DNA from 3 places in the Pseudoalteromonas maricaloris genome. Region 1 is predicted to be linked to each of the others. Evidence: predicted binding sites of a transcription regulator. Region 1 holds the regulator's gene; each other region holds the start of a gene.
What was found. The regulator LexA, encoded in region 1, represses DNA repair genes until DNA is damaged. The targets are predictions, from matches to a motif close to TACTGTATNNNNATACAGTA.
Positions count from the first base shown of each region.

Region 2: a site for LexA is predicted at 2,206-2,225, ahead of CTT31_RS20640 (LexA family protein). Genes of this name have one in related genera too.
Region 3: a site for LexA is predicted at 2,506-2,525, ahead of ruvC (crossover junction endodeoxyribonuclease RuvC). Genes of this name have one in related genera too.

Region 1 is NZ_CP024625.1:3,788,182-3,792,471, reverse strand. Features, by position in the region: rRNA gene CTT31_RS16895 (23S ribosomal RNA) at 1-1,774, shown strand, start outside; rRNA gene rrf (5S ribosomal RNA) at 1,892-2,005, shown strand; gene lexA (transcriptional repressor LexA) at 2,339-2,953, shown strand; gene coxB (cytochrome c oxidase subunit II) at 3,314-4,290, shown strand, end outside.
Region 2 is NZ_CP024626.1:642,324-646,613, forward strand. Features, by position in the region: gene CTT31_RS20630 (hypothetical protein) at 1-455, shown strand, start outside; gene CTT31_RS20635 (Y-family DNA polymerase) at 532-1,791, opposite strand; gene CTT31_RS20640 (LexA family protein) at 1,779-2,192, opposite strand; gene CTT31_RS20645 (hypothetical protein) at 2,527-2,712, opposite strand; gene CTT31_RS20650 (hypothetical protein) at 2,718-3,251, opposite strand; gene CTT31_RS20655 (hypothetical protein) at 3,259-3,765, opposite strand; gene CTT31_RS20660 (hypothetical protein) at 3,775-4,182, opposite strand; gene CTT31_RS20665 (hypothetical protein) at 4,189-4,290, opposite strand, start outside.
Region 3 is NZ_CP024625.1:2,533,297-2,537,586, forward strand. Features, by position in the region: gene ruvB (Holliday junction branch migration DNA helicase RuvB) at 319-1,323, opposite strand; gene ruvA (Holliday junction branch migration protein RuvA) at 1,326-1,943, opposite strand; gene ruvC (crossover junction endodeoxyribonuclease RuvC) at 1,946-2,467, opposite strand; gene aspS (aspartate--tRNA ligase) at 2,591-4,290, opposite strand, start outside.

The DNA.
Region 1 (4,290 bases):
GGAAGATGTAACGGGGCTAAACATACCACCGAAGCTACGGCTGCAGACTTTGTCTGCGGGGTAGGGGAGCGTTCTGTAAGTGGCTGAAGGTGTGCCGGGAGGCATGCTGGACATATCAGAAGTGCGAATGCTGACATGAGTAACGACAAGAGGAGTGAAAAACTCCTCCGCCGGAAGACCAAGGGTTCCTATCCCATGTTAATCAGGGTAGGGTGAGTCGACCCCTAAGGCGAGGCTGAAGAGCGTAGTCGATGGGAAACGGGTTAATATTCCCGTACTCGGTATGAATGCGATGGGGGACGGAGCAGGCTAGGCAAGCATGGCGTTGGTTGTCCATGTGAAAGGCTGTAGGCTGGTGACTTAGGAAAATCCGGGTTGCTAAGGCTGAGAGTCGAGACGAGCCACTAAGGTGGTGAAGTTGTTGATGCCCTACTTCCAGGAAAAGCCTCTAAGCTTCAGTTCATACTGAATCGTACCCTAAACCGACACAGGTGGTCAAGTAGAGAATACTAAGGCGCTTGAGAGAACTCGGGTGAAGGAACTAGGCAAAATTGTACCGTAACTTCGGGAGAAGGTACGCTCTTGTTTGTGAAAGACTTGCTCTGTAAGCAAACGAGAGCCGCAGTGACCAGGTGGCTGGGACTGTTTATTAAAAACACAGCACTGTGCAAAATCGTAAGATGACGTATACGGTGTGACACCTGCCCGGTGCCGGAAGGTTAATTGATGGGGTTAGCTTAGGCGAAGCTCTTGATCGAAGCCCCGGTAAACGGCGGCCGTAACTATAACGGTCCTAAGGTAGCGAAATTCCTTGTCGGGTAAGTTCCGACCTGCACGAATGGTGTAACCATGGCCACGCTGTCTCCACCCGAGACTCAGTGAAATTGAAATCGCAGTGAAGATGCTGTGTACCCGCGGCTAGACGGAAAGACCCCGTGAACCTTTACTACAGCTTGGCACTGAACATTGACCCTACATGTGTAGGATAGGTGGGAGGCTTTGAAGCAGAGACGCTAGTTTCTGTGGAGCCGACCTTGAAATACCACCCTTGTAGTGTTGATGTTCTAACTTAGGCCCCTGAATCGGGGTTGAGGACAGTGCCTGGTGGGTAGTTTGACTGGGGCGGTCTCCTCCCAAAGAGTAACGGAGGAGCACGAAGGTTTGCTAAGTACGGTCGGACATCGTACGGTTAGTGTAATGGTAGAAGCAAGCTTAACTGCGAGACAGACACGTCGAGCAGGTACGAAAGTAGGTCATAGTGATCCGGTGGTTCTGAATGGAAGGGCCATCGCTCAACGGATAAAAGGTACTCCGGGGATAACAGGCTGATACCGCCCAAGAGTTCATATCGACGGCGGTGTTTGGCACCTCGATGTCGGCTCATCACATCCTGGGGCTGAAGTCGGTCCCAAGGGTATGGCTGTTCGCCATTTAAAGTGGTACGCGAGCTGGGTTTAGAACGTCGTGAGACAGTTCGGTCCCTATCTGCCGTGGGCGTTTGAGAATTGAGAGGGGCTGCTCCTAGTACGAGAGGACCGGAGTGGACGAACCGCTGGTGTTCGGGTTGTGATGCCAATTGCATTGCCCGGTAGCTACGTTCGGAACTGATAACCGCTGAAAGCATCTAAGCGGGAAGCAGGCCTCGAGATGAGTTCTCACTTTGACTTAGAGTCAACTGAAGGGCCGTTGAAGACTACAACGTTGATAGGCGAGATGTGGAAGTGCTGTGAGGCATTAAGCTAACTCGTACTAATTACCCGTGAGGCTTAACCATACAACGCCAAAGTGGTTTATAAGTGACAGAAGTTAATAGACTAAAGTAGACAAAAGAATTTAATAGCTTTTTCCGGATTTACATTGATGAGGGAGACTTCATTGATGAACAGAATTTCCTGGTGACTATAGCGTTTTGGACCCACCTGACCCCATGCCGAACTCAGAAGTGAAACAAAACAGCGTCGATGATAGTGTGGATTACCCATGTGAAAGTAGAACATCGCCAGGGCCAAATAAGAAAAACCCGTTGCAGTAATGCAGCGGGTTTTTTGCTGTTTGGGATATAGAAAACCTCGCGAGATGAACTCGCTCCCACCACAGTATCAGCATAGTGCAACATGGTAGGTGGTGGTTAATCAGCCCTAAATCTTAATAATCTATTTCTTATTGCGTAGAGTCGTAGGTTATGCTCTGAGGCACAGACTTCACTTCTTGTTTAATGGTGCTCTAATTAATGCTATTAGCAAATACACTTAAAATATGTCGAATAAAGAAACATTTGCGATTTTTTTTGAGCTGTATATACTTACAGTAAATAAACCACTGTATGGAACACCAGTTAATGCGTCCTCTAACAAAACGACAAGAACAAATCTTTGAATTAATAAAAGTATTCATAAAAGATACTGGCATGCCTCCAACTCGTGCTGAAATAGCTGATGCTTTGGGTTTTAAGAGTGCAAATGCAGCGGAAGAGCATCTTAAGGCGCTTGCGAAAAAGGGAGTTATCGAAATGGTCCCAGGCGCAAGCCGAGGGATTCGACTTGTAGAGGATGAATCCGAACAACTTGGTTTACCTATTATTGGCCGTGTTGCTGCTGGTGAGCCTATTCTGGCAGAGCAACATGTAGAGAGCCACTGTAATGTAGATGCGAGTTTTTTTAAACCTAATGCTGATTACCTTTTAAGAGTTAATGGTATGAGCATGAAGGATATTGGCATTATGGATGGTGATCTACTAGCTGTTCACAGCACTCAGGTGGCTGAAAATGGCCAAGTGATAGTGGCTCGCGTAGAAGAGGACGTGACAGTTAAACGCTTTGAAAAGAAAGGGAAGAAAGTTTTATTGCATGCTGAGAATGAAGAATTTAAAGCGATTGAAGTGGATCTAGAGCATCAAAATTTCTCCATTGAAGGGTTAGCTGTCGGCGTTATCCGAAGTGCTGACTGGATGTAGTTTATGAGAGCGAGTGTAGCGTTAAATATAAAGTTGCGCTTGCTTTAACTATATTTTGTTTAAAAAGTGATAATTAACTTTTCTAACTATGTGAAAGTAGGATGATTATAGTGACTTTAATCATTTAGTAATATTTTTAGTTTTCTGATCTTTATACACTATTTTTCATCATTCTTTGTTTTACCCCCTATAGTTCCCAGTTTTGATTCTAAAGTCGGTCTTCTCGAAAATCTTGCAATTTGTTTGTTTTTTGACTAATTGGTTAATAGTCGTGCAGTAAGTCTATGTACAAATAGACAATATGACAGTCATCCAATAATAACAAAAGACAACCACGAGTTGTCTTGAAGGAGACGTCAAATGAAAATTTGTCGATTAGTTGTAGCATTCATCGCAGTGCTAATCGCCATGCCCTCACTTGCTAACAGCGCTTACAATATGAGGCAAGGTGTTACAGACATTAGTCATCAAGTGTATGAGCTTCACATGACCATATTTCTAATATGTTGCGTCATTGGGGTTATTGTATTCGGGATTATGTTTTGGGCGCTTATAAAACACAGAAAGTCAAAAGGCGTTGTTGCAGCGCAATTTCATGAAAGCACCAAAGTGGAAATACTTTGGACAGCAATTCCTTTCCTGATACTCATTGGTATGGCAATACCAGCCACAAAAACGCTTATTGCTATGGAAGACACGAGTAAAGCTGATCTGACCATTAAGGTCACAGGCTCTCAGTGGAAATGGCACTATGAGTATATGGGGCATGATGTTGAATTCTATTCTTTGCTCTCTACTCCGAAAGATGAAATTAGTGATCTCAAAGAAAAAAATGAAAATTACCTGCTTGAAGTTGATAAGCATTTAGTTATTCCCACCGATAGGAAAGTTCGCTTTTTGATGACCTCAGATGATGTCATCCATTCTTGGTGGGTGCCCGATTTTGCGGTGAAGAAGGATGCCAATCCAGGCTTTATAAATGAGGCATGGACAAAGGTAAACGATGAAGGAATTTACAGAGGCCAATGTGCTGAATTATGTGGCAAAGATCATGGCTTTATGCCTGTCGTTGTCGAGGCCGTAAGTCCCGATAAATTTGATAGTTGGCTCAACGATGCTAAAGCTGAAAAAGCAAAAGCAGAGGCTGAGTCACAAGCAGTTGCCCAACAAACCCTTTCGAAAGAAGAGTTAATGGAGGTTGGTGAACAAACTTACATGGCTTATTGCGCAGCTTGCCATCAACCAACCGGGCTTGGGCTACCAGGTGTCTTCCCTGCAATGAAAGGGAGTAAAGTCGTCACGGGAGATATTAAAGCTCATATAGATATTCTACTTTT
Region 2 (4,290 bases), on a different replicon from region 1:
ACATAGCGAGTTTGATTAATCCAGCATTGCAATACCTATACAATATACATACTCAGAACGATGAAAATCATTTAGCTACCGTTGATAGTGAGCTATTCAAAAAGTTCTTTGTGCATTTAGATCAATATCCACCTGAAAGTCATATAGATTTAGAGTTATTAACTTTCATGACCAAGTTTCACGTTATGATCAACAAGGTATCGAACCACATTGGAATCGATAAACCTCGCATCAATGATACTTTTATTGAGTATGTTCGCTTTTACAGAGAAGCAATTGAAGTACTGGCTACTGTATACCAATTAAATATGTTTAAAGATTTTCCACTCGCTAATGATGTATTTACATTGGTACCAGAAATCGCTGATAGAAGTGATAACTTTGATAGAAATACACTCACAATTAGGTTTATTGCAGACCATTACATGCTGAATTACAAGTTTGACGACTGGTAGCAAAACACACACGATTAATCATGATAGTTACCATCAAACAGAGTGGTTATATTTGCCACCCTATCCACTACTACAATTACTCGCAATATATTAAAGGTATATCAGTCCACCTTGTTGTATATCTGGGTGATAGAAACTCTCTTTTCATCGCCCAGTCGCTATTTTGAACCTCGCTCCCTAGCCTTGCCGCTGTAACTCCGTAGCGTTTGTTAATCTCGTCTAGCACACTCATTAGCTCAGGTTTATCGTTTGACTCGTTAAACATATCCGCTTGCAGAAAGTTGTCGTCTTCTAGCTCAAAAGCGCCTATTCCCGCTTTGTAATATCGCACGCCGGGTTGGTATAGCTCTGCAAACACTTCATTCACTGCGTTTGCGAAAACCATGCTGTCGCACGATGCAACTGGTAGTGACGTAATGAATGACTTTTTAAAAAAGCCTGTTTCAAAAGGCGATGAGTGAGCAAATATAATAATCCGTTTTGCTAAAGATTTTTGCCGCCGTAGTTTTTTAGTAACAATGGAACAATGAGTTATAAGAGCTGCCTTTAATGCGTCGGCCTGCGTTATACGTTCTCCAAAGCTTCTGGTGCTGTATATCTCTTTTTTGCGTTGTTTTACTTCGTCCCAGGTTAGGCACTTATTACCGTTTAACTCTTCAATCGTACGTTCTAGCACTACACTAAACTGAGTTCGCATATGCCTTGGGCTTTGGTTGGCCAAGTCTAAAGCGGTGTTAATGCCCATTAGTGTTAGCTTTTTAGATAAGCGCCTACCTACTCCCCATACGTCACTTACTGGCATTCTTTTTAATATGGCTTTGCGTGTTTGCTCATCTTCAATTACAGCTACGCCTGTGGCATCGCTAAACTTTTTTGCTGCGTGATTAGCTGCCTTTGCAAGCGTAGGGGTTGGGCCAAAGCCAACCCCTACAGGTAGTTTTGTAGTACGCCATACTGTTCGGCGGATTAATTGGCCATAGTTATACCAGTTGTTAATTAGTGATGTGTAGCCATCGAACTTTAAGAATGCCTCGTCTATTGAGTATACGTACTGTTGGTCACTAAACTGGCTTATGGTGTTCATCATCTTTTCTGACAGATCTGCGTACAACTCATAGTTAGAAGAGCGAATAATTACGCCATGTTGTTCTAAAACATGTTTAAGTTTGAAGTATGGCTCAAATTTTGGGATCCCTAGTATTTTAGCCTCTGGTGACGCTGCTACGATGCAGCCATCGTTGTTAGACAGTACAACAACTGGCTTTTTACGAATACTTAGATCAAACACCTGCTCTGCACTTGCATAGAATGAGGTAGCATCTACTAGCGCATACATCTGGTGAGTGCCACATTTTGTTTAAACATTCGGACAGCGCTGATAACAACGCCTTCAAGCTGAAAGGTGTCTGCTTCTAAAATTGATACTGGCGGGAACGCCCTAGACGCCGAAACCAGCTGCCGTCTTTGCATATCTAGTATTTTACAAACGAACTCACCGTTATAGTTGGCTACTATGACGTCGAAATGTTTTGGCTCTACTGAACGGTCTACAATCAGTATGTCTCCGTCAAATATACCAAGACCTTGCATTGAGTCACCAGAAGCTAAGCCAATAAAGGTTGCATTAGGGTGACTTATAATGAGTTGGTCTAGCGATAGCCCCAGCTCTTTGTATTCTGCTGCTGGAGACTCAAACCCAGTGATCCCAGCCTGAACTTTGATAGGAATAATTTTCATACACTGCAATTTATACTGTACACATATACAGTATATTTATAAATCCTACAATCTGCAATGAACTTACTAAGGTTTGCCTGTTGTACCGTTTACTACCTACCAATTTAACGGTTCTAGTAAGTTTGATAGCTACTATTACCCCAAAATGCTAAATAACGTCTCAAACGCCTGCTAAGCGCTTTAAACTAAATTGCAGTAGACTGATTCGTCTCGAAGTGGTTTAAACAAATTTAAACGCCGTTTAAACGTGTTTTAAACATGGTTGCAGTTGAATGTGTTGGGTTGGTTTGTGATTGGGTGGTAAAAAGCGCGGTAAGAGTTACCGCGCTTTTTGCTACTTGGCATTGATTTTATCGGCTACCTCATTTGGGTAGTTACCTACCAGCACTTGAGTACCATCATCTAAATGCAGCATTGAGCCAGTGCTAGTGTTACTACTATATGGTTCAACGTAGGTAATGCGTTCAGTATTGACGTAGATGCGTTCACCAAGGCCATATGGTTCAAACTGGATTAGCATCACTTTTACTCCTGTGCTCGCAGTTTTCTCTGTAGCTTGTCAATTTCTGCTGCAATCAACGCCCCCGCTTTAGTTAGTTCTTTTATCCTAGACTCTAGATCGTCTTTAGGCTCTAACTTGGGGTTACTTCCGTCCCAAGGCCAATGATGAACTCGTTGCCCTTGTTTAAAAACCTGCCTGTATTCTTCCCTTAGCTCAGGAGAAACACTGGCAACAGTTGCGTATACAATTCCAGCCATTGCAAGTGCGCCATTTTTATATTGGTCGTCTTGCTCTGTACTGTGCCCCTCTTCAATAAGCTGGCGGTTACGCTCACGCGTTATCAATAGGGCTCCGTTTACAAACCGACTTATCACTTTATCGGACTTTAACGCTACTGCACGCGGGTAGTCACCTACCAATACCGTAGTGCCATTGTCTAAATAGATAATAGAGCCACAGTCTGTTTCACCTGAGTGGTAGGGCTCAGCAGTTAAAATACGTGCTGTGTTTACGTATACCGGAGCGCCTTTGCCGTAAGGTTTAAATTCAACTAGCATAATTAACCTAATCCCACGAGCCACTATCAGAACTGCTAGAGCATGATGAGCTCGAACCCGAATCATAGCCAGATGACCAACTTGAGCTGCTATTGCCACTTGGTAGGTTAGACACGGCAGAATCAAAGGCGCGTGATGCGCTATCGCTAGATAACGGGCTGTGTTCACTAGTAAACGGAATGTTGGAGGCGTCAACGGTGCGTGACGTATCGTCAGATTTAGCGAAGTCGCAGCCTACATCATAATGGCTTGGCATGTGGTCTAAACCCCCATGAACAACACTTTGCGTAACGTTGCCTATGGTATCAATGAGTGCGTGGTGTAAATCTGTTTCGGTCACTTGCTCCCCCGCTGCATCAAATACGTCATCAGCAATTAAATGCCAGGTTAGCCATTCATTTGTTGCTGTATGATAAACCTGTGTACGGCCCCTATGTACACGACGAAAACTAAACTCAGACAGTTTGTACTGTTTCTTTGGCTTCTTTTTAAAAAATTTGAATAGGTTAAACATGGTCATCTCCTACTTAGACAAGTAAATGGAAAACGTGGGTATATCGCCTTTACGGGGTGTTACGGCATCGAGAACTGAGCGCATTAACTTGTAGGTTTTTGGGGCCTTTTTAGACTTTTCCCACTCAAACCCTGCCTCATCCAAAAAGCATTGCTCTATTTGGTCCCAATGCTCGACTAAAGCCTCCCAATAGGTACTGACTTTACTCATGCTTTGTAGGTTGCTTTTAACTGCAGGAACGGCATAAATCATCCGAAGGCAGCGGTTAAAGTCTGCGGGGTCGCGTGGGTGTGAAGTTTCGGTTGTATTTAAGCTAAGCAGGTTAAACGCCAGCGCTTGTGAGGAGAGACCGGTTTTGCCTTCAGCAATCAACGCCAGGGCTTTACTGTGTTGCTCATGTAGATAGTACATAGTCATTGTGATTTACCAAATATGTTCAACGGCTTCGTCTGCCGTCATGTCTGGGCTTAGTGTGTCGAAAATGCTGTCTATTGAGTTTTGATTTATTGAATCAAATATTCTGTC
Region 3 (4,290 bases), 1.3 Mb from region 1:
GAGACAATCTACAAATAGTTTAAGCAACGTATAACCCACACAGGTCGAGATAAATTTACCTAAGGTTTAGATAAGAAAGGTTCTCACTCCTTGTTGTTAAGGGGCAACTTAATTTACCTCCTTGTCTAGCTAGAAAGGCATTAATTATCCGAAGCTCAGGTAAATTACTTCAGCAGTGATGGATCTTGCCTGAATTTAGCTGACACAAAATGATGGATTTATGCACACGTAATTTGCAATGCGCAAGTGTAGAAATGAAATAGCCGAGTGAATACTCGGCTATTATGAAGAATAAAGGTGTTTATTACCCAACTTAGATCATTCTGGCTTGCTTAGCTCAAAATGCATATAGGCTTTGTCAGAGACAATACGTCCTCTTGGCGTGCGTTGAATAAAGCCTTGTTGGATCAAAAATGGTTCTATCACATCTTCGATGGTTTCTTTTTCTTCTCCAATTGCCGCAGCAAGGTTATCCAGACCAACCGGGCCACCAGTAAACTTTTCTATGATTGCCAGCAGATATTTGCGGTCCATATAATCGAAGCCACATTTATCAACATCGACCATATCCAGCGCTAAGTGCGCAATCTCTTCAGTTATAGAGCCATCGCCCTTCACTTCAGCAAAGTCTCTTACCCTGCGTAGCAAACGGTTTGCTATTCGTGGTGTACCGCGCGCTCGACGCGCCACTTCAGTTGCGCCCGACTCGCTGATCTCTAGATTTAAATGATACGCTGAGCGAGTCACAATCGAAGACAAATCCGCAACCGAGTAAAACTCCAAGCGCTGCACAATACCAAAACGATCTCTCAATGGTGAGGTTAATGAGCCGGCACGTGTCGTTGCGCCAACTAAAGTAAAAGGCGGTAAGTCCAATTTAATTGAGCGTGCAGCTGGGCCTTCACCAATCATGATGTCTAATTGGTAGTCTTCCATAGCAGGATAGAGAATTTCTTCCACCTGAGGGCTTAAACGATGGATCTCATCAATAAATAACACATCCCCTTCTTCAAGGTTAGTGAGTAATGCGGCTAAATCCCCTGCTTTTTCAAGCACAGGTCCTGAGGTAGTTTTAATATTAACCTCAAGCTCGTTTGCGACAATGTTTGCAAGCGTGGTTTTACCTAAACCTGGCGGACCAAATATCAGCAAGTGATCTAAGGCTTCCTGTCTTGAACGTGCCGCCGCAATAAAAATTTCCATTTGCTTTTTGACATGTGGCTGACCAGTATAATCATTTAGTAATTTAGGTCTAATCGCCCTATCAACTAAATCTTCATTACCTTGGATCTCAGGTTCAATTAATCTATCTGCTTCAATCATAGTTACATCATCGATTTAAGAGCGTCTTTAATGATACTCTCGGTCGTCATGCCTTCTCTGTTTACGGCTTTTACCGCTTTTTGTGCTTGAACTTGTTTATACCCTAATGCCATTAAGGCTGCAATCGCTTCATCTGCTGGGGTATCACTTACCGTCGGATGCTCTTGCGGCGCAAGTACAGCGGCATCGCTAAACGGTGTGAGTAAGTCATTGCCAAAGTCTTTTAGCTTATCTTTCATTTCAAGCACTAGGCGCTCAGCGGTCTTTTTACCAACTCCTGGGATCTTAACCAAAGTCGTTGCATCGCCATGATTCACGCAGCTAACAAATTGCTCTGCCGACATGCCCGACAAAATCGCAAGTCCGAGTTTTGGACCGACTCCGTTCGCTTTAATTAACGTTCTAAACAATGCACGTGCGATCTTGGTATTAAAACCAAACAGTAACTGCGCATCTTCACGTACTACAAAGTGAGTAAATACTGAAACCGGCTCGCCCACGCTCGGTAATTCATAAAAACAAGTCATAGGCATTTGCACTTCATAACCTACACCTGCAACATCAATTAATATCTCTGGTGGCTGCTTTTCTAACAGTGTTCCGCTTAATTTTCCTATCATGGTTATCTCAACCTTCCTCTTACGGTTTTACGCGCTGCGCCTGCCATATTTATTAAGTTTTGCCTTGAGTGCGCGTGACAAATCGCCACCGCCAACGCATCTGCAGCATCAGCTTGGGGTGTGCCAGGCAGCTTTAATATGCGCTTTACCATTTCCTGTACTTGGGCTTTGTCTGCACCACCGGTACCCGCAACGGCTTGTTTAACTTGCCTTGCCGAATATTCACTCACAACCACTGACTGCATGGTCGCGGCAACTATAGCCGCACCTCGCGCTTGACCAAGTTTTAAGGCTGAACTTGGATTATGCGCAACGAACACTTGCTCAATCGCAAAGTCGCTCGGCGAAAACTGCTCTATGAGCTGTGTGATCCCTTGATAGATCATTTTTAATCGAGTGGGAAAGTCATGTTCACCAACTTTAATGCAACCGCTCCCCAAATATTGGAACTTTGCACCTTGGTGAGCAATCACACCATAGCCTGTAAATCTTGACCCTGGATCAATTCCTAAAATGACAGCCAAACGCATCGTCTCTTGGTTTTTTGGTTATAATGCCAAAATACTGTATAGATTACCAGTTATAAGCTAGTTCATCTGATCAAAAAAGGCGACCTAAGTCGCCTCTTTTATATCTGGTTGACGAACTTACTCGCCTTCACCTTGCTCTGCTAACTGCTTTTCTATTGAGATAGCAAGCTCTTTTAGCGCATCTGGGTTTGCAGGGCTTGGCGCATCAGTCATCAAGCACGACGCTTGCGTTGTTTTCGGGAACGCAATAACGTCACGGATGTTGTCAGTGCCACACAGTAGCATCACTAAACGGTCAAGACCGAATGCCAAACCTGCGTGCGGAGGCGTGCCATACTTCAGAGCATCGAGTAAGAAACCAAACTTCTCTTGCTGCTCAGACTCTTCAATACCTAGGATCCTGAACGCCGCTTGTTGCATTTCGTTGTTGTGAATACGAACCGAACCGCCACCGACTTCGTAGCCGTTAAGTACCATATCGTATGCATCAGAAAGTGTACCTGCTGGATTTGCTTCAAGGTCCGCAGCACTTACGCCTTTAGGCGCAGTAAACGGGTGGTGTACCGCGTGTAAGTTACCTTCGTCGTCTTCTTCAAACATCGGGAAGTCAACAACCCAAAGTGGTGCCCATTTAGTTAGATCAGTGATTTCTAAATCAAGACCAATCTTCAGACGTAGCGCGCCCATGGCTTCGTTTACAGTATTACGCTTGTCTGCGCCGAATAGAATAATGTCACCTGTGTTTGCACCTGTGCGTTCAAGCAGTGCATTGATCACTTCTTCATTCAAGAACTTAGCGATTGGTGACTGTACGCCTTCGATACCCGCCTCACGGTCATTCACTTTCATCCATGCAAGGCCTTTCGCACCGTAAATACCTACAAACTTAGTGTATTCATCGATTTGCTTACGTGAAAGTTGTGCGCCACCTGGTACTGACAGTACTGCAACACGACCTTTTTCGTCGTTCGCAGGGCCGCTTAGTACTTTAAATTCAACATCTTTTACGATGTCTGCAACGTCGATAAGCTCAAGCGGGTTACGTAGGTCTGGTTTATCTGAACCATATTTGCTCATCGCTTCGCTGTATGGCATCACAGGGAACTCACCCAAATCAACGTCTAGGAAAGACTGCCACATTTCACGGATCATTTTTTCTGTCACGCCACGAACTTGATCTGAGCTCATAAATGAGGTTTCGATATCTATTTGAGTGAACTCTGGCTGGCGATCGGCACGTAAGTCTTCATCACGGAAACACTTTACGATTTGATAGTAACGGTCAAAACCAGACATCATTAGTAGCTGCTTAAATAGCTGCGGCGACTGCGGTAGCGCATAGAAACTGCCTTTGTGAACACGACTTGGTACTAGATAGTCGCGCGCGCCTTCAGGTGTTGCTTTAGTTAGTACTGGCGTTTCAATGTCTAAGAATGCATTTTCATCCAAGAAACGACGCACAAAGCTACTCGCTTTAGCACGCATCTTAATGCGATCGCTCATTTCTAGACGGCGTAGGTCTAAATAACGGTATTTAAGACGACGCTCTTCAGAGTTTTGCTGATTGAAGTCAAGCGGTAATGGTTCTGAACGGTTGATAATGGTTAAGCCAGTACCTAAGATCTCAACTTCACCCGTTGCCATGTCTTTGTTAACTTGGCTTTCAGGACGCGCACGGACAACACCTTTGATCTGAACACAGAACTCTTGGCGCAACGTATTCGCTTTATCCATTAAGCCTTCCACTTCAGGATCGAATACCACTTGCACAAGTCCTTCTCTATCTCTTAAATCGACAAAGATTAGGCCGCCAAGGT